2 regions of the Delftia sp. WSY_10 genome follow, and region 2 is predicted to be linked to the other one. Evidence: predicted binding sites of a transcription regulator. Region 2 holds the regulator's gene; the other holds the start of a gene.

Region 1 (9,730 bases), on a different contig from region 2:
GCCCGTGAGCGGCGCCAGGCGGCTGCGCCGCGCAACCCGGCCAACCCGGCCAACGCGCCGCTGGCGGCTCCACAGGACATGGTCGAATGCGCGCACTGCGGACTGCACCTGCCGCGCAGCGAAGCCATCGAGGCCGCAGGCCGCAGCTATTGCAGCGCCGAGCACCGGGCCCTGGCGCAACGGCGCTGAGCATGCAGGACGCCGCCCGCTCCCCGCCGCCCACCATCGACGAGGCCACGGCGCAGTCGCCGCACGACGCCAACGCCCCCTTCGTCCGGCTGTGGCAGGGATTTCTGACGGGCCGCGTTCTCATCGCCACCGCGCTGCTGCTGCTGCAGCTGGCGCTGCTCAGCGTGCAGCCCGGCGGCAATCCCCTGGTCTGGCTGGTCTGCCTGGGCTACCTGGGGCTGACGCTGCTGGTGCGGCTGACCGCACGCGAGCAGCCGCCCTCTGCCCGCGCCGGCGTGCACTGGCTGCCCGTGATCGGCGTGGACATCGCGGCCATCTGCCTGCTGCAGGTGTTGCAGACAGGCCCGCTCAACTACTCGGCCCTGCTGGCCATCCCCATCCTGATTTCGGCCGTGCTGGGCAATCTGACGCTGGCGCTGGCCACCACGGCCAGCGTCACGCTGCTGACCCTGGGCTGGGTCGCATGGCAGGACCTAGCGGGCCGCATAGAAAGTACCCAGGCCTACTACCAGGCCAGCTTTGCCTGCGCAGGCTATTTCGCCGTGGCCTATCTGACGCACGAGCTGGCGCGCCGCGTGCGGCGCGAGCGGCACCTGGCACAGCACAGCAGCCGCAAGGCCCAGGCCCAGGAGCAGGTCAATGCCCTGGTGATCCGCCACCTGGGCGAAGGCGTGCTGGTGGTTGATCCCCAATTCCGCGTGCAGCAGGCCAACCCGGCCGCGCTGCACCTGCTGGGACTGGCCGACGCGCATGCCCTGCCCTTCGCCCTCAAGGAGCACGCCGGCTGGCAGCGGCTGCAGGATGCCGTGGCCCAGAGCTTTGCCCAGAACCTGCCGATATCGGCCGCCATCCATCTGCAGTCCATCGGCCAGGAAGGCATGACGGGACTGCATCTGCGCACCTGGCTGACCGAGGTCGCCACCCCGTCCGACGCCACCGATGCCGCCGAGCCCGCGCTGCTGCAGCAGCTGTGCGTGGTCTTTCTGCACGACCTGCGCGAAATGGAGGCGCGGCTGCGCACGGAAAAGCTGGCCTCCATGGGCCGCATGTCCGCCGCCGTGGCCCATGAGATCCGCAATCCGCTGGCCGCCATCACCCAGGCCAACGCCCTGCTGGCAGAAGATCTGGCGCAGAACCCGGCCCAGCAGCAGCTGTGCCGCATCGTGGGCCAGAACGCCGAGCGGCTGGCGCGCACCGTCGAGGACGTGCTCAACATCGCGCGGGCCCAGCAGCACATTGGCGAGGCCCACGCCGGCCTGCTGGACCTGGACCAGCATGTGGCCCAGGCCTGCCAGGAGTGGCAGGCCCAGGGCCAGCCTGCGCGCAGCGTCCAGCTGCTGCTGGACGCGCGCGCAAGGACCGTGGTGTTCGACGGCGAGCACCTGCGCCGCATCCTGGTGAACCTGCTGGACAACGCCCAGCGCTACCGCAGCAACGCCCAGCAGCCGCATACGCTGCAGGTGCTGACCGGCGCGCCGGCCGCAGGCCAGATCTGGCTGCAGGTCTGGAGCGACGGCGCCGCACTGGAGCCCACGGTGCAGCGCCATCTGTTCGAGCCCTTCTTCTCGTCGGAAAGCCGCTCCAGCGGCCTGGGCCTGTACATCTGCCGCGAGCTGTGCCAGCGCTACGATGCAGGCATCAGCTACCAGCGGCTGTCGCGGCCCGCGCCGCACGGCCCTGTCGAGGGCAATGCCTTCAGCATCGTGTTCCGCGCCGGCGCCGCATCGGCTCTGCCGGCCTCCCTGTTTGACCAGATTGTGGTGTGATGCCCTTGAACTCCCTGCCCGCTGCCGCATCGATTCTTGTCGTGGACGACGAGCCGGATCTGCGCACCCTCTATGAACTGACCCTGCTGCGCGAAGGCTACCGCGTGGAAACCGCCGCCAGCGTGGGCGAGGCGCGCGAACAGCTGCAGACCCAGCGCTTCGACGTGGTCATCACCGACATGCGCCTGCCCGACGGCATGGGAATGGAGCTGCTGCAGGACCTGCGCAACCAGCAACGGCGAGAACGCTGCGTGGTCATGACCGCCTACGGCTCGGCCGAAAATGCCGTCGAAGCCCTGCGCTCGGGCGCCTTCGACTATCTGACCAAGCCCGTGGACCTCAAGCAGTTCCGCCTGGTCGTGGCCTCGGCCGCCCAGGGCGTGGGCGGCGTGCCGCCCCCCGGCGTGATGCCGGCGCGCAGCCCCTCGGCGGCGTCGGCCGCAAGCCCCGTGCTCAGCGGCGGCGGGGCGCTCGACGCCATGGTTGGGGAGTCGCCCGCCATGCAGGCCGTCAAGCAGCGCATTGCCAAGGTGGCGCGCGGCATGGCGCCGGTGCTGGTGCACGGCGAGTCGGGCACGGGCAAGGAGCTGGTGGCGCGCGCCCTGCACGCCTGCAGCCAGCGCGCCCACGGCCCCATGGTGGCCGTGAACTGCGGCGCCATTCCCGAAAACCTGCTGGAGGCCGAGTTCTTCGGCGCCCGCAAGGGCTCCTATACCGGAGCCACCCAGGACCGCGACGGCTATTTCCAGGCGGCACGCGGCGGCACCCTGTTCCTCGACGAAATCGGCGACCTGCCGCTGCCCATGCAGGCCAAGCTGTTGCGCGCCATCCAGGAACGCCGCGTGCGCCCCCTGGGCTCGGCGCAGGAGGAAGCGGCCGACGTGCGCATCGTCAGCGCCACCCACCGCGACCTGGCCGCCGACGTGCAGGCAGGACGTTTTCGCCAGGACCTGTACTACCGCCTCAACGTCATCGAAGTACTTCTTCCGCCGCTGCGCGAGCGCCGCGAGGACCTGCCCGCGCTGTGCCGTGCATTGCTGGCACGGCTGTCGCAGGAGTCGGGCCTGCCCATGCCCGAGATCGACGAGCGTTCCCTGGAGCAGATCGCCCGCCTGCCCCTGCCCGGCAATGTGCGTGAACTGGAGAACCTGCTGCACCGCGCCATCACGCTGGGCGAGGAAGGGCCGCTGCGCATAGACCCCGAGATGCAGCTGCCCTGCGGCACTCCGCCGGCTCCACCCGCATCGACGCAGACCCAGGCGCACGACGGCGCCGCACCGCCGCCGGAGCCTGCCGACATGGAGCTGCCCCGCGACCTGCAGGCCTGGCTGGACGAGCGCGAGCGCGGCATCCTGGTGCAGGCGCTGCAGGAAAACGGCTTCAACCGCACGGCCACGGCCGCGCGCCTGGGGCTGAGCCTGCGCCAGATCCGCTACCGCATCGACCGGCTGAACATCGCCCTGCCCGGCGACGCCAGCGCCGAGGCGGACGGAGGCGGCCATGGCGAAGCCTGATCCGCAGGCACCAGCCACCACGACCATGGGCCCGGCCTGGACCTGGCAAGGCGGCTGGCTGCAACAGGCACGCCACCTGCCCTCGCCCAACTTCGGCGAGCGCCCGGCCCAGGCCCTGGTCGATCTGGTCGTCGTGCACTCCATCAGCCTGCCCCCCGGCGAGTACGGCACGGGGGCGGTCCAGCAACTGTTCACCAACCAGCTCGACTGGGACGCCCATCCTTACTACCAGGGCATACGCGGCCTGGAGGTGTCGGCCCATTTCTTCGTCACGCGCCTGGGCGAGGTCTGGCAATTTGTGGACTGTGACGCGCGCGCCTGGCATGCGGGCGCCTCCAGCTGGCGCGGCAAGGACCGCTGCAACGACGACTCCATCGGCATAGAGCTGGAGGGCCTGGAGGGACTGCCGTTCGAGCCGGCGCAATATGCGGCCCTGGAGAACCTGTGCGAAGCCATCGCCGCACGCTACCCCGTCGCCCATCTCGCAGGCCATGAGCACATTGCGCCCGGCCGCAAACGCGATCCCGGCCCCGGCTTCGACTGGCCCCGGCTGCGCGGGCTGCTGTCCCGTCACCAGGCCACGGCGAACTGGCAGCTGCCGCCCCGCGCCGGCCAGCCCTCCACGTAAGCACACACCCTCCTGCCGGACTGCGCCAGGCCTTGCACGCAGGCCGGCTTGTCCACAGGCCCAGGAAAAGTGCGCTGTCAATCCAGAAAGCAACCCATGTGGCGCGCAGGCGCACGCCGGGCCGGCCTGATCTTTTTTTACAAATTCACGCATGTGTCGCAGCCCCACTGTTCATGGGGCTTTCGGCGGTCCGACCGGCGCAGCGGCAAGGCTGTAGCGGCTTGCGACAGGCCATCGCCCGCCAGCCACCGCGCAGCGGTGATCTGCTGCTATGGGCTTGCATGCTGGGCACTGTTTTGGCGCAGCGCAAACAGCGGTTTTCCGGCCGTGAGTACCCCGTGTACATGAGACGGCGATACACTACAGGTAGTGCCTGAGAGCACGCCGGACACCATATCTAGTGTTCACAAGCTGTGCACACCCTGTGAAAACGGTGTGCACATCCGGCCATCGATTCCATCTCCCAGCAAGCCTGCCCCCAGTGCAGGTCCGCGTCCGTTCTATCCACAAACACCCGTTGAGGAAACTCATGCAAGAAGCACTGAATTCTTTGGCTCCCGCTGCGCACGGTGATGCTGCCAATCCTTCCTCCGCCCATCACCTGTCCGTGCAGGACGGCTACCAGATCATCCGCCGCAGCGGCGACGTGGTGCCCTTCACCCCGCAAAAGATCGCCGTCGCGCTGACCAAGGCCTTCCTGGCCGTGCGCGGCGCCCAGGGCGCTGCCTCCGCCAGCGTGCGCGAGACCGTGGACGAGCTCACCCAGGCCGTGGTGCGCGCCCTGCTGCGCTCGCGTCCGGGCGGCGGCACCTTCCATATTGAAGACGTGCAGGACCAGGTCGAGCTGGGCCTGATGCGCGGCGGCCACCACGACGTGGCGCGCGCCTACGTGCTGTACCGCGACCGCCGCAACCAGGAGCGTGCCGAGCAGAAGAAGGCCGCCGAGGCCGCTGCCGCCGCTGCGGCCGCGCCCGCCCCCGTGCTGCATGTGACCGACAACGGCCAGCGCGTTCCGCTGGACCAGGCCCGCCTGCTGGCCCTGATCGAGGCCTCCTGCCGCAACCTCAATGCCGACATCCAGGCCGCGCCCATCGTTGCCGAGACGCTGCGCAACCTGTACGACGGCGTGCCGATCGAAGAAGTCTTCAAGGCCTCCATCCTGGCCGCGCGCACGCTGATCGAAAAGGACCCCGACTACACCTACGTCACCGCCCGCCTGCTGCTGCACACCATCGTGCGCGAGGTCATGGGCCATGACGTGCAGCCTGCCGACATCCAGTCGGCCTACGCCGCCTACTTCCCCGGCTTCATCCAGAAGGGCGTGGACAACGAGCTGCTCAACCCCGAGCTGCTGAACTACGACCTGCCCCGCCTGGCTGCCGCCCTCAAGGCCGAACGCGACCAGCAGTTCGACTACCTGGGCCTGCAGACCCTGTACGACCGCTACTTCCTGCACGTGCGCAAGACGCGCATCGAGCTGCCCCAGTCCTTCTTCATGCGCGTGGCCATGGGCCTGGCGCTGCAGGAAGAGGACCGCAACGCGCGCGCCATCGAGTTCTACGAACTGCTGTCTTCCTTCGACTTCATGAGCAGCACGCCCACGCTGTTCAACAGCGGCACGCTGCGCTCGCAGCTGTCTTCGTGCTACCTGACCACGGTGCCCGACGATCTGGACGGCATCTATGAGTCGATCAAGGAAAACGCCCTGCTGTCCAAGTTCGCCGGCGGCCTGGGCAATGACTGGACGCGCGTGCGCGCCCTGGGTTCGCGCATCAAGGGCACGAACGGCGAGTCGCAGGGCGTGGTGCCCTTCCTCAAGGTGGTCAACGACACGGCCGTGGCCGTGAACCAGGGCGGCAAGCGCAAGGGCGCCGTCTGCACGTACCTGGAGACCTGGCACCTGGACATCGAGGAATTCCTCGAGCTGCGCAAGAACACGGGTGACGACCGCCGCCGCACGCACGACATGAACACGGCGAACTGGATTCCCGACCTGTTCATGAAGCGCGTCATGGAAAAGGGCCAGTGGACCCTGTTCTCGCCCTCCGATGTCGGCGACCTGCACGACCTCTTCGGCGCAGCCTTCGAGCGCGCCTACACGGCCTACGAAACCAAGGCCGACACCGGCGAGCTCAAGCTGTTCAAGCGCATCCCGGCCGTGGACCTGTGGCGCAAGATGCTGTCCATGCTGTTCGAGACCGGCCACCCCTGGGTCACCTTCAAGGACCCCTGCAACGTGCGCTCGCCCCAGCAGCACGCCGGCGTGGTGCACTCGTCCAACCTGTGCACCGAGATCACGCTGAACACCAGCGACACCGAGACCGCCGTCTGCAACCTGGGCTCGGTCAACCTGGCGCGCCACATCACCAACGGCGCCATCGACCACGGCAAGCTGCGCAAGACCATCACCACGGCCATGCGCATGCTGGACAACGTGATCGACATCAACTACTACGCCGTGCAGAAGGCCAAGGACTCCAACCTGCGCCATCGCCCCGTGGGCCTGGGCCTGATGGGCTTCCAGGATGCGCTCTATGAAATGCGCATCGCCTACGCCAGCGACGCGGCCGTCGAGTTCGCCGACCAGTCGATGGAAGCCATCTGCTACTACGCCTACTGGGCCTCCACCGAACTGGCCAGGGAACGCGGCCAGTACTCCAGCTACAAGGGCTCGCTGTGGGACCAGGGCATCCTGCCGCTGGACACGCTGAACCTGCTGGAGAAGGCCCGCGGCGGCTACGTGGAAGTGGACCGTTCCTCGCGCCTGGACTGGGATGCGCTGCGCGCCAAGATCGGCCAGCACGGCATGCGCAACTCCAACTGCGTGGCCATCGCGCCCACGGCGACCATCTCCAACATCGTCGGCGTCGATGCCTCCATCGAGCCTTCGTTCGGCAACCTGTCGGTCAAGTCCAACCTGTCCGGCGAGTTCACCGTCATCAACCAGTACCTGGTGCGCGACCTGAAGCGCCTGGGCCTGTGGGACGACGTGATGGTCATGGATCTCAAGCATTTCGACGGCTCGCTGCGCCCCATCGACCGCGTGCCCCAGGACGTCAAGAACCTGTACGCCACCGCCTTCGAGGTCGAGCCCACCTGGCTGGTCGAGGCCGCTGCACGCCGCCAGAAGTGGATCGACCAGGCCCAGAGCCTGAACATCTACATGGCCGGCGCCTCGGGCAAGAAGCTGGACGACACCTACAAGCTGGCCTGGCTGCGTGGCCTGAAGACCACCTACTACCTGCGCACCACCAGCGCCACCAACATCGAGAAGTCCACGGTGCAAAGCCGCGTGCTCAACGCAGTGCCCACGGCTGCCGCCCAGCCCGCTGCCGTGAGCACCTCCAGCGCCCTGGAAGCCGCGGCAGCCGCCGCACGCGCCCAGGCCCCGGCGACGGACATCAAGTTCTGCGCCATCGACGATCCCGGCTGCGAAGCCTGCCAGTAAGCCGCGCAGCGCGGGGCCTCGCCACGGCGCAGGCCCCGCGCCCTGCCCGCCAGCCAGCGCCATGCGCAGGATCTTCGCCATGGACCTTGGGCCTGCTCAACATGCCAGGCCACCCATGGTCCTACATTGACCGGAGCAGAAAGAGAGGCCTCTTTCGCACCGAATGAACTGAACATATGCCTCAGGGCATGCCGGAGAAAATTGAAATGCTGACCTTTGACGACGACGCCACCCTCTCGAACACGCCGACCGGCGCAGGAGCTGCCCCCGCCACCGGCACACACCAGCGCGTCAACGCCGCCGACAAGCGAATCATCAACGCCAAGACCGACGTCAACCAGCTGGTGCCCTTCAAGTACAAGTGGGCCTGGGAAAAGTACCTGGCCACCTGCGCCAACCACTGGATGCCGCAGGAAGTGAACATGAACCGCGACATCGCCCTGTGGAAGGACCCCAACGGCCTGACCGAGGACGAGCGCCGCATCGTCAAGCGCAACCTGGGCTTCTTCGTGACGGCCGACTCGCTGGCTGCCAACAACATCGTGCTGGGCACCTACCGCCACATCACCGCACCCGAGTGCCGCCAGTTCCTGCTGCGCCAGGCCTTCGAGGAAGCCATCCACACCCACGCCTACCAGTACATCGTGGAGTCGCTGGGCCTGGATGAAGGCGAGATCTTCAACGCCTATCTCGAGGTTCCCTCCATCCGCGACAAGGACGAATTCCTGATCCCCTTCATCGAGGCGATCATGGACCCCAGCTTCAAGACCGGCACCTTCGAGACCGACCAGACGCTGCTGAAGTCGCTCATCGTTTTCGCCTGCCTGATGGAGGGCCTGTTCTTCTACGTGGGCTTCACGCAGATCCTGGCCCTGGGCCGTCAGAACAAGATGACCGGCGCTGCCGAGCAGTACCAGTACATCCTGCGCGACGAGTCCATGCACTGCAACTTCGGCATCGACCTGATCAACCAGCTCAAGCTCGAAAATCCGCAGCTGTGGACACCCGAATTCAAGGAAGAAATCACGGCGCTTTTCGTCAAGGCCGTCGAGCTGGAATACCGCTACGCAGAGGACACCATGCCGCGCGGCGTGCTGGGCATGAACGCATCGATGTTCAAGGGCTACCTGCGCTACATCGCCAACCGCCGCGCCACGCAGATCGGCCTGGAGGCCCTGTTCCCGAACGAGGAAAACCCGTTCCCCTGGATGAGCGAGATGATCGATTTGAAGAAGGAACGTAACTTCTTTGAGACACGCGTCATCGAGTATCAAACCGGAGGCGCACTTTCCTGGGATTAATCGCTTCTCTGCAGGCACAATGCGAACCATGACGCGCTTCACGCTTTTGCAATACCGATGGTGTTGCGGCGTGGGGCGTCTCCGTGTTCATTGCGATGCGTCACTCCACATCGCATTGAATCGCTTCGGAGCCCCGTACCCCGAAGTGTTTTGTGCAAATCAACGAAGGAGAAGATGATGGCAACTGCGAAGAAGACGGCCTCTACCAAGGCCCCCACCGACAAGAAGACCACCGCCAAAAAGGCGGCCGCCCCCAAGGCTGAAGCCGTGAAGAAAGCCACGGCCACTGCCAAGGCAGCGCCCGCCAAGAAGGCTGCGGCTCCTGCTGCAAAGAAGGCTGCCGCTCCCGCCAAGAAGGCTGCTGCTCCTGCTGCCAAGAAGGCTGCTGCGCCTGCTGCGAAGAAGGCCGCTGCTCCCGCCAAGAAGGCTGCAGCTCCTGCTGCCAAGAAGGCCGCCGCTCCTGCCAAGAAGGCTGCTGCGCCTGCTGCAAAGAAGGCCGCTGCTCCCGCCAAGAAGGCTGCTGCTCCTGCTGCAAAGAAGGCCGCTGCTCCCGCCAAGAAGGCTGCTGCTCCTGCTGCCAAGAAGGCCGCCGCTCCTGCCAAGAAGGCTGCTGCGCCTGCTGCAAAGAAGGCCGCCGCTCCTGCCAAGAAGGCTGCTGCTCCTGCTGCAAAGAAGGCCGCAGCTCCCGCCAAGAAGGCTGCTGCTCCTGCTGCCAAGAAGGCCGCTGCTCCCGCCAAGAAGGCTGCTGCGCCTGCTGCCAAGAAGGCCGCTGCTCCCGCCAAGAAGGCTGCTGCTCCTGCTGCAAAGAAGGCTGCCGCGCCTGCCAAGAAGGCTGCTGCTCCTGCCGCCAAGAAGGCCGCAGCTCCCGCCAAGAAGGCTGCAGC
Region 2 (9,730 bases):
GGCGATGCGACCAGCAGTGCCTGGGCCTTTTCAGCCCATTCCACTGCGATCTTTTCCTGGTCTTTGGTGCGGCGGATTTCATCCAGACGCTCACGCACGGCGCGGGCCGCGCTCTTGTCGCGCGCGCTCAGCTCCTTGAGGACGTCCTGCAATTGCTCGACCGAAGGCTGGGTTGCCAGCCAGTCGCGGATGCGCGAGGCGCGATCACCCGAGGTTTCGGCGGAGAAGGCACCGCCCGTGAGCACATCCAAGGGGTGTTGTTCAGGATTCTTGGCAGAAGCAGGGCTCACTTCAGGTGCATCGGACATGGTGCTGCGGGGGGAAAGAGAAGACATGAATCAATCGTTGAATGCCTGGCTGCTGCGGGCCGCCAGACGCGGCCGGCCGGGCTGCATGCGGGCATGCTAGCCGGGCCGGGAAAACCATATTCTCGCCGTTATTTGAAGCGGAGCCAAAACCGGGCTACTGTGCGGACAGGCTGAGCTGGGCGCGCGGGCTCCATTCCTGGTCGTCGGAATCCAGTTTCGGGGCCCCGAGAAACAGGCGCTCGAGCGGCAACTGCTGCTGCGCCAGATAGTCGCGAACGGCCACGCCGCGCGCCAGCGCCAGCTCGCGCATGGCATCGTCGGGCACGGTGATCTGCTCCAGCAGCAGGCTGCGCATCTGGTCGGTGGGCAAGTCCTTGGCCATGCCGATGACATTGCGCGGCTTGGCAAAGTCGGCACGGCTGTAAAGCGCCTTGGTCAAAGCCGGCACTTCGGCAGCAGGCAACTCGGTCACCGATTCTGCCGATTTGCCCTCGCGCAGCACCTGGCGGCGTTTCTGGGCCAGCAACAGGCGGTCGAGTTCGGCCTGCTTCCAGGCCTCCTTGTCCTGGGCCTCGCGCGCCTCGCCGATCACGGTGAGCCTGAGGGCCGGGCGCTCCTTGAGGGAGGCGACCACCTTGTCCAGGCTTTCGCGGGCCTTGGCATCGATCTGGGATCGGCCCGGCGCAAAGGCCACCACGCCCGACTCGCTGCTGCCGCCAAATGCGCCCGACAGCAGCGAGAACGGCGAGGTGACGGCCTTCATGATCAGGTTGCCGATGATCTTGAAGATGACTGGCGCCAACCTGAATTGCGGGTCGTTGAGCGAGCCGCTGACCGGCAGGTCCAGGTCGATGACGCCGTTGCGGTCGGCCAGCAATGCCACGGCCAGGCGCACGGGCAGCGAGGCCGGCGCACCTTCGACGGCTTCGCCGAAGGTGAGCTGGTGCAGCACCAGCTTGTTGCGCGCCGTGAGCTGACCATCGGGCTCGATCTTGTAGCTGACATCCATGCTGAGCTTGCCGCGCTCGATGCCATGGCCCGCGTACTTGATGGAGTACGGCGACAGCGGCGGCAGCTCCAGATCGCGCATCTGGGCGCGTATGTCCAGGGCCAGCGGCTTGGCCAGCGGATTGACCTGGCCGGTGATCTCCAGCGAAGCCGTGCCCTGGGCGCGGCCGCGCAGCTCCACATCCGCCAGTTGCGGCCCCTGCTCCCCGGCCGGCTGTTCGGACGAGAAGGCGCTCAGGCGGCCGGCCAGCTCGCTGAGGTCAGCCGAGTAGTTGGGCTGGATGAAGTAGTCGGAGAACTGCACCTTGCCGCCCGTCAGCACGATGGGGCCTATCTTGATGACCGGTGCAGGCCCGGAAGCGGCCTTCGGCGGGACGGGCTCGGCAGGAGCCGCCGCGCCATCCGCAGCCGGCGCGGTGTTTTGCTCCAGGGACTGCTGAGACTGGGCCGACTTGACGATGTCCTGCAGATTGATGCGGCCATTGCGCTGCACGATCACGCGTGCAAAGAAGTCGCTGAGCGCCGTCTCGCGCACGCTCAGGCGCAGCGGCTGGGCGGGCTGCATCTGCAGGTCCAGGCCACGCACGGCCAAGGTTTTCCAGGCGACGAGTTCATCGCGCAGGCCCAGGCCCAAGGCAGCCGATCGAGCCTTGGCCCGGTCGGCCGTGGATTCGCTGAGCACGGCTGCCACGGCGCCTGCGGCCGTGCTGGGTACGCCCTGCCCCGCAGCCTCACCCCCGGCTTGCACGGGCGAGGCCAGCGCGGAGCGCATGCGCAGATCCACCAGTTCGACATCGCCCTGCACCATCAGCTCGGGGCCGGCAGGCTGGCTGGCAAAGCGCAGCTGACCCAGGAAATTGCCATCGGCGCGCACCAGCTCCACATTGAGCATGTCGGCAAAGTAGGGCTCCAGCGCGTGCAGCGGCAGGCTGCGCGCCTGCAGCCTGCCCTGAAGCGACAGTGGCGCCAGTCCCAGATCGCCGCGCAGGCTCAGCGATCCTGCCTGGACACGCCGGCCCGAGCCGACCTGGGCGGACAGCTCCAGCGGCGTGGGAGCGGACTTGGCCGCCAGCGGCTCGATGGCGCCCAAGCGCAGGCGCAGTGAACTCAGATCCAGGGACACGGTGCGCGCCGAATCGGCGTTGCGCACGGGCGCTTCGTCACGCAGCGCAACGGCGCCACCGTCCACTTCCACGGCCTGCAGCCTCAGACCCCAGGGCCTGGGCTTGTCCTTGGCGGGGTCCGGCGTCGCAGGTGCCGAGGTTGCGGGTGGCAGCCATTGCTCATACATCCACCGGCCCTGGGCGTCGCGCGACACGCCCAGCTGCGGCTTTTGCAGCGCCAGGCGCCCCACGGAAACCTGCTGGCTGGCCAGATTGACCTGCACCTGCTCCAGCTGCAGGCGCGCGATGTCGACCGGCGCGGCCTTGTCCTTGAGACTCAACTGCTCCACGCCCAGCTCGGCCACCTGCACCACCATGGCGGAGCCGCTCCAGCCCAGGCCGGCGTCGGTGCTCAGCAGACCGGTCAGCTCCGGCTTGAGATGGGCAGAGAGATACGGCGCCGCCAGTTGCAGAGGCAATTGCCGCGCGGAGACGGCCAGTTGCCCCTGCCTGTCGGTCATGGCGCCGCTCAGCCTCAGTTCGGCAGGTTTTGCGCCCTCTCCTGCCGCTGCAGACTGCACCTGCATGCCGGCATCAAATTGCAAAGGCTGCTCCAGCGGCCAGCGGACATCGCGCACTTCCAATGACAGCTGGCGCGCCTGCAGCGCCGCACCCGACTGGCCTGCGCCGGGCGACGCATCGCGCCAATGCACCGTGGCATCGGAAATGGCCAGCCTGTCCAGGCTCACCCTCCAGGGCTGGGGCGCATCGGAGGCAGGCTTTTCCACTGCCGGCCTGGAATCGGAGGCAGAGCGACTGCCCATCGCCATCCAGTTGATGCGGCCTTGCGCATCACGGGCCGCGAAAATCTCTGGAGCGCTCCACTGCACGGACTCCAGCTCCACCACCGACTGCAGGGGCTGCACGTTCTTGAGCACGGCCGCCAGGCGCTCGAAACGCAGCAGGGGCGCCTCATCGCGGTCAAGCAACTCGGCACCGGACAGGCTGACCTCGCCGGTGATCCGCACCACGGCCTGCTCGGCCTGCTCAAAGGAGATGTGCAGATTGGTATCCAGCACGCCGGAGCGCGGCTTGACGGGAGCATTGGCGGGCACATAGCCCAGGTAAGGCGTCAGGTCCACGCCCTGCCAGCTCAGATCGACGGCCGTCTGGCGCTGGTCGGTGAAAGGCGTGCTCTGGGCACTGGATTCAAAGCGGCTGCCATTGAGCGCGAAGGACAGGTGCGGCAGCACCTTGATCTCGCGCTTGGACTCCAGATTGCTGATGAACGGCAGCTTCAGCTGCAGCTGATCCAGCATGTGCTCACGCTGCTGGACATCGTCCTGCAATTGCACGCGGCCGTCGCGCAGCGCAATGTTGTACAGCGCAAAGCCCAAGGGCTTGGCCGGCGGCGTATCGCTGGGCTCGGCCAGCCGGGCCAGCACATCATCCACATCGAAGTGCCCCAGGCTCTGCTGCGTGAGGCGCAGCACCGGCGCATCGACCTCGATGGCATCCAGGACAGGCGCCAGCCTGAAGAGGGACTGGATACTGGCATTCACATAGATGCGGTCGACCTGCAGCTGTGGCGACGACGGCGCGGGTTCTTCCTGCCCTGCGCCCGCCGTCTGGCTTTTGGCAATGCGCAGATCACGCAGGGTCAGCTCCAGCGACCAGGGCCGGAACTCCACTGCCCCCACATGGACCTGGCGACCCAGCTTGGCCGATACCTGCTTTTCCAGCTGGCTTTTGGCGACAACGGGCACCAGCGCCCACAGCAGCAGCCACAGCAAAAGAAACGCTGCAAAGGCGATGGCCAGCCTGCGCAGCCAGCGGTGCTTGAAGAGAAATTGCATGGGGCTCTAATAACTAGTACGGCGCCATCCTGGACAGAGGACGCAGCGGTGGCTGCATTGCATCAGAAATTGGGCTGGCAGCAAGACCTCAACCCGCATCACCGCACATTTCTTGACGTTGCAGTCACCCTGGAACGATAAAGCCCGGAAGCCTTGAACCGGCTTCCGGGCTTTACGGCAGGCACAAGTCCTGGCCGTTTTCCGCAGTCAAGGAGAGGATGGTCCTTGCTGCTCGGAAGCAAGAGATTGCTTCCAGGAAGGCCGCGGAAGAAGACTTGAACGACTGTGCCCGAACCATCGAACACCACTTTTACCCGTCTTCCACCTTGGCGAGACGACTGCAGGAGCAGTCGCCTCCAATATAGAAGGACGCAGGCCAGGCCTGCCAGTGCTTTTGCATTTCATTGCAATTTCATGAAGCCCTGTACAACCGCCGCAAGCGCCCCACATCGGTAGCACGCAACCTGCTCTCAAACACTCAGAAACTGTGTTTGCATCCATGGTTTGTTATTATTCATTGATCTAACAAACGCACTTCATAGTGTTGACCGTGTATTTGGTGAACTCCTAGAATCCGCCAGCGCTCGAATAGAGCGTTTTTTGTTTCTGCTGCCTCACGACTGAGCAGATCCCGCAGGCCTACAACGCAATGGTGCACCAAGCGCCAGCCTCCCGGATCCGCAGCACCCAATCCAGGGTGTCAGCCTCACCGGCCTTCGCTTCGGCGAAGGCCGTTTCGGGTTGGTGCCCCTAGAAAGGAAAAAGCTATGCCAGCGTCAGGAAAATTTTTCGCCGCCGCGCGAACGTTCGCCATCGATGTGGCCAACGGTTTTCTTGCCATCATCCACAACAGCTTCGCCCTTCTGGGCTTGGCTGTGGCCTTCCTGGCCATTACCTTGTTCGCCCGTCCCGACCTGCGCGATGCCGGAGAGAGCCAGCTGCGCTCCTGGCTGACCGCTCGCCAGATGGCCGAGCTGGGTGCGCCCGTCGAACTCGCGGCCAGCGACCGCGCGACGGCGACCAACCCGAAGAACCTGCCCAAGGATCAGGCGGCCGTGGCCTTCTGGCTCAGCAAGAAGTACCGCGTGGCGCCCGAGCCCATCGCGGCACTGGTCAGCGAGGCCTACGACCTGGGCAAGGTCAACCGCCTGGACCCGACGCTGATCCTGGCCATCATGGCCATCGAGTCCAGCTTCAATCCGTTCGCGCAAAGTGCTGTCGGCGCGCAGGGCCTGATGCAGGTGATGACCACGGTGCATACCGACAAGTACGAGAACTTCGGCGGCCAGAACGCCGCGTTCGACCCCGTCAGCAATCTGCGCGTGGGCGTGCGCGTGCTCAAGGAGTGCATTGAGCGCGCCGGCTCCATCGAAGGTGGCCTGCGCTACTACGTGGGCGCGGCCAACCTGCCCACCGACGGCGGCTATGCCGCCAAGGTGCTGGCCGAGCACCAGCGCCTGCGCATGGCCGCCGGCCTGCGTGCCGTGCCGCTGATGACCGCCAAGATCGAGCAGCCCAAGCAGGCCGTCCAGATCGCAGCCACCAAGCCGGCCACATCCACGGCCGAGGCAGCCGGACCTGCGGCCTCGGCTGCGTCCGCTGGCACCCCGGCAGTGCCGGTCAGCTCGAGCAGCATGTCCGCGCGCACCGAACAGGTGGCCCTGCAGACACAGGAGCCGGCGCTGTAACCGGAACCACCGACATGGCGCATGAAGCTGGCTAAGGCCAGCTTTTTTCATGCCTGCCTGCACCCGCTGATCTGCCAGGCAGGCGGCTTCGCCAACGCCCCTCGCCTGTCTTCGGCTCCATCAGCTCAGCTACACTAGCGGGGTACGCAACTGGCGATAGGCGCAGCCGCTTCACGCACCGCTGCCGCTGACGTGGAAACCAGCAGAAGGCCTGAAAAGAACCACCTTCTGTGAACCACCGGGGAGCGTACCGCCCAGCCTCCATGCGCACGCGGGATCTGGAGTGTTCCGCCGTTCGCCTGGGCAGCCCTTGGCCTCAAGGGAATTTCAAGTTCACAGGACTGCCATGTTTCAACGCACCAATACCGTCGAGAAGGTCGACGCCGAAGTCTTTGCCGCCATCCAGGCCGAGAACCTGCGTCAACAAGAACATATCGAGCTGATCGCCAGCGAGAACTACTGCTCGCCCGCCGTGATGGAAGCCCAGGGCTCCCAGCTCACCAACAAGTACGCAGAAGGCTATCCAGGCAAGCGCTACTACGGCGGCTGCGAAAACGTCGATGTGGTCGAGCAGCTCGCCATCGACCGCGTCAAGAAGCTGTTCGGCGCCGAAGCCGCCAACGTTCAGCCCAACTCCGGCTCCCAGGCCAACCAGGCCGTGCTGATGGCCTTTGCCAAGCCCGGCGACACCATCATGGGCATGAGCCTGGCCGAAGGCGGCCACCTGACGCACGGCATGCCGCTGAACATGTCGGGCAAGTGGTTCAACGTGGTCTCCTACGGCCTGAACGCCGAAGAAGCCATCGACTACGACAAGATGGAAGCGCTGGCGCGCGAGCACAAGCCCCGCATCATCGTGGCCGGCGCATCGGCCTACGCCCTGGCCATCGACTTCGAGCGCTTCGCCAAGATCGCAAAGGAAGTCGGCGCCATCTTCTGGGTGGACATGGCCCACTACGCCGGCCTGATCGCCGCGGGCGTGTACCCCAACCCCGTGCCCCACGCCGACGTGGTCACCACCACCACGCACAAGAGCCTGCGCGGCCCGCGCGGCGGCGTGATCCTGATGAAGGCCGAGCATGAGAAGGCCATCAACAGCGCCATCTTCCCCGGCCTGCAAGGCGGCCCGCTGATGCACGTCATCGCCGGCAAGGCCGTGGCCTTCAAGGAAGCACTGTCTCCCGAGTTCAAGGCCTACCAGGAGCAGGTCGTGAAGAATGCCAAGGTCGTCGCCGAAACGCTGACGGCCCGCGGCCTGCGCATCGTCTCCGGCCGCACGGAAAGCCACGTCATGCTGGTGGACCTGCGCGCCAAGGGCATCACCGGCAAGGCGGCAGAAGCCGCACTGGGTGCCGCCCACATGACGATCAACAAGAACTCCATCCCCAACGACCCCGAAAAGCCGATGGTCACCAGCGGCATCCGCGTGGGCACGCCCGCCATGACCACGCGCGGCTTCAAGGAAGAGGAAGCCCGCCTGACGGCCAACCTGCTGGCCGACGTGCTGGAGAACCCCAGCGACGAAGCCAACCTGGCCCGCGTGCGCGCCCAGGTGGCCGAGCTGACGGCCCGCTTCCCGGTCTACGGCGCCTGATTTGAGCGCATAGAGGCCTGCCATGAAGTGCCCGTTCTGCAGCCACCCGGACACCCAGGTCGTGGAGACCCGTGAGGCCGAGGATGGGGGCTTCATCCGCCGCCGCCGCCAATGCGGCGGCTGCGACAAGCGCTTCACCACCTATGAGCGGCCCGAGGTCAGCTTCCCCGCCATCGTCAAAAAGGACGGGCGGCGCATCGAGTACGAGCGCGCCAAGCTGCTGGGTTCGTTCAAGATTGCGCTGCGCAAGCGTCCCGTGAGCACGGAGCAGATCGATGCCGCCATCGAGCGCATCGAGGAACGGCTGCGCAACCTGGGCGAGCGCGAAGTGCTCTCCAGCCGCCTGGGCGAGATGGTGATGCGCGAGCTCAAGCTGCTCGACAAGGTCGGCTACATCCGCTACGCCAGCGTCTACCGCAGCTTCGAGGACGTGGACGACTTCAAGAACGTCATGGATGAAGTCCGCAATCCCGGCTGATCAGGCCGGAAGGACACAAGAAAGCCGCCCTTGGGCGGCTTTCTTTTTGGCGTCCTGGCAGCGCTTTCAGGGCGCCGCGGCAGGAATCGGCGCCAGGCCTGAATCGACGTCGCCGCACTGGGCGCGGTGGCGCAGGGCGTGGTCCATCACCACCAGGGCCAGCAACGCTTCGGCGATGGGCGCGGCGCGGATGCCCACGCAGGGGTCATGGCGACCCTTGGTGATGACTTCGGTGCTCTGGCCCTGGGTGTCGATGGACTCGCGCGGCGTGATGATGGAGCTGGTGGGCTTGATGGCGATGCGCACCTCCAGATCCTGGCCCGTGCTGATGCCGCCCACGATGCCACCGGCGTTGTTGCTGCGAAAGCCTTCGGGGCTCAGCGAGTCGCCGTGCGTGGTGCCGCGCTGGACCACGCTGTTGAAGCCCGCACCGATCTCCACGGCCTTGACGGCGTTCAGGCCCATCATGGCGTAGGCGACGTCGGCATCGAGGCGGTCATACAGCGGCTGGCCCAGGCCCACCGGCATGCCACTGGCCTGCACGCGCAGCGCGGCGCCGCAGGAGTCGCCCGACTTGCGCAGCGCATCCATGTATTCCTCGTAGCGGGACACATCGGCCACCGGCGCAAAGAAGGGATTGTTGCGCACATGCTCCCAGCTCTCGAAGGGCAGCGACAGCTCGCCCACCTGGGTCATGCAGGCGCGAAACTCGGTGCCGAATTTTTCCTTGAGCCACTTCTTGGCCACGGCGCCGGCCGCCACCGTGGGCGCCGTCAGCCGTGCGGAGGAGCGGCCGCCGCCGCGCGGATCACGGATGCCGTACTTCTGGAAGTAGGCGTAGTCGGCATGGCCGGGACGAAAGCTTTGCGCAATGTTGGAGTAGTCCTTGCTGCGCTGGTCGGTATTGCGGATCAGCAAAGCGATCGGCGTGCCCGTGGTGCGGCCTTCGTAGACACCCGAGAGGATTTCCACCGCGTCCGGCTCGTTGCGCTGCGTCACGAACTTGCTGGTGCCGGGGCGGCGGCGGTCCAGGTCGTGCTGGATGTCCGCCTCGCTCAGTGCCATGCCAGGCGGGCAACCGTCGATGACGCAGCCGATGGCCGGGCCATGCGATTCGCCGAAGTTGGTGACAGTGAATAGGGTTCCGAAGGTGTTGCCGCTCATAGGCCGATGATTATGCCCGGGTCGCCCCCAGGCGCCGCTCCCGCTGCAGCGGTGCATTGCGCAGGCTGCCATCTCCTGCAAAGAAACAATAAAACTATCAAATTACAAATATTGATAGCTAGAATTGCAGAACATTGTTCTTCAACCGCCTGCGGACCATCCCTCAGGCACCAGCCGCAACTTGCGGGAGATTCGTGAAATGCAGACCTCTTCCGGCTCAACGCAACGCCAGGATCGCAGCGATCCTGCGAGCAGCACTCCACCGCCCTCACCCATCCTTCAACAGGATGCCGGTGACCAGAATCTTCACCCCACCCTGATGACCATGCTGCTGGTCTCAGCCAGGCCCGATGATTTCAGAACCCGCAACCGGCTTGCCCAGGCCAAGCAGTACATGCGGGCCCGGCTGGATGACCCCGAGCTCAAGCCGCTGCAGGTGGCCCAGGGCCTGGGCATGTCGCTGCGCAGCCTGGCGCGTCTGTTCGCCACCGAGGGACTGACTCCCAGCCGCTGGCTCTGGAACGAGCGCCT

What was found. The regulator NrdR, encoded in region 2, represses ribonucleotide reductase genes. The targets are predictions, from matches to a motif close to CACNANATNTNGTG.
Region 1: ACF8ML_RS01430 (ribonucleoside-diphosphate reductase subunit alpha) is a predicted target of NrdR. The motif match lies at 4,487-4,500, and genes of this name have one in related genera.

Annotation. Positions count from the first base shown of each region.
Region 1 is NZ_JBICKY010000004.1:259,914-269,643, forward strand. It holds gene ACF8ML_RS01410 (PP0621 family protein) at 1-189, shown strand, start outside; gene ACF8ML_RS01415 (sensor histidine kinase) at 192-1,955, shown strand; gene ACF8ML_RS01420 (sigma-54 dependent transcriptional regulator) at 1,955-3,469, shown strand; gene ampD (1,6-anhydro-N-acetylmuramyl-L-alanine amidase AmpD) at 3,456-4,097, shown strand; gene ACF8ML_RS01430 (ribonucleoside-diphosphate reductase subunit alpha) at 4,627-7,545, shown strand; gene ACF8ML_RS01435 (ribonucleotide-diphosphate reductase subunit beta) at 7,752-8,846, shown strand; gene ACF8ML_RS01440 (hypothetical protein) at 9,024-9,730, shown strand, end outside.
Region 2 is NZ_JBICKY010000051.1:2,465-12,194, forward strand. It holds gene ACF8ML_RS19655 (DUF349 domain-containing protein) at 1-308, opposite strand, end outside; gene ACF8ML_RS19660 (DUF748 domain-containing protein) at 463-4,275, opposite strand; gene ACF8ML_RS19665 (lytic transglycosylase domain-containing protein) at 5,043-5,963, shown strand; ZMP/ZTP riboswitch at 6,100-6,275, shown strand; gene glyA (serine hydroxymethyltransferase) at 6,310-7,557, shown strand; gene nrdR (transcriptional regulator NrdR) at 7,580-8,035, shown strand; gene aroC (chorismate synthase) at 8,102-9,199, opposite strand; gene ACF8ML_RS19685 (helix-turn-helix domain-containing protein) at 9,525-9,730, shown strand, end outside.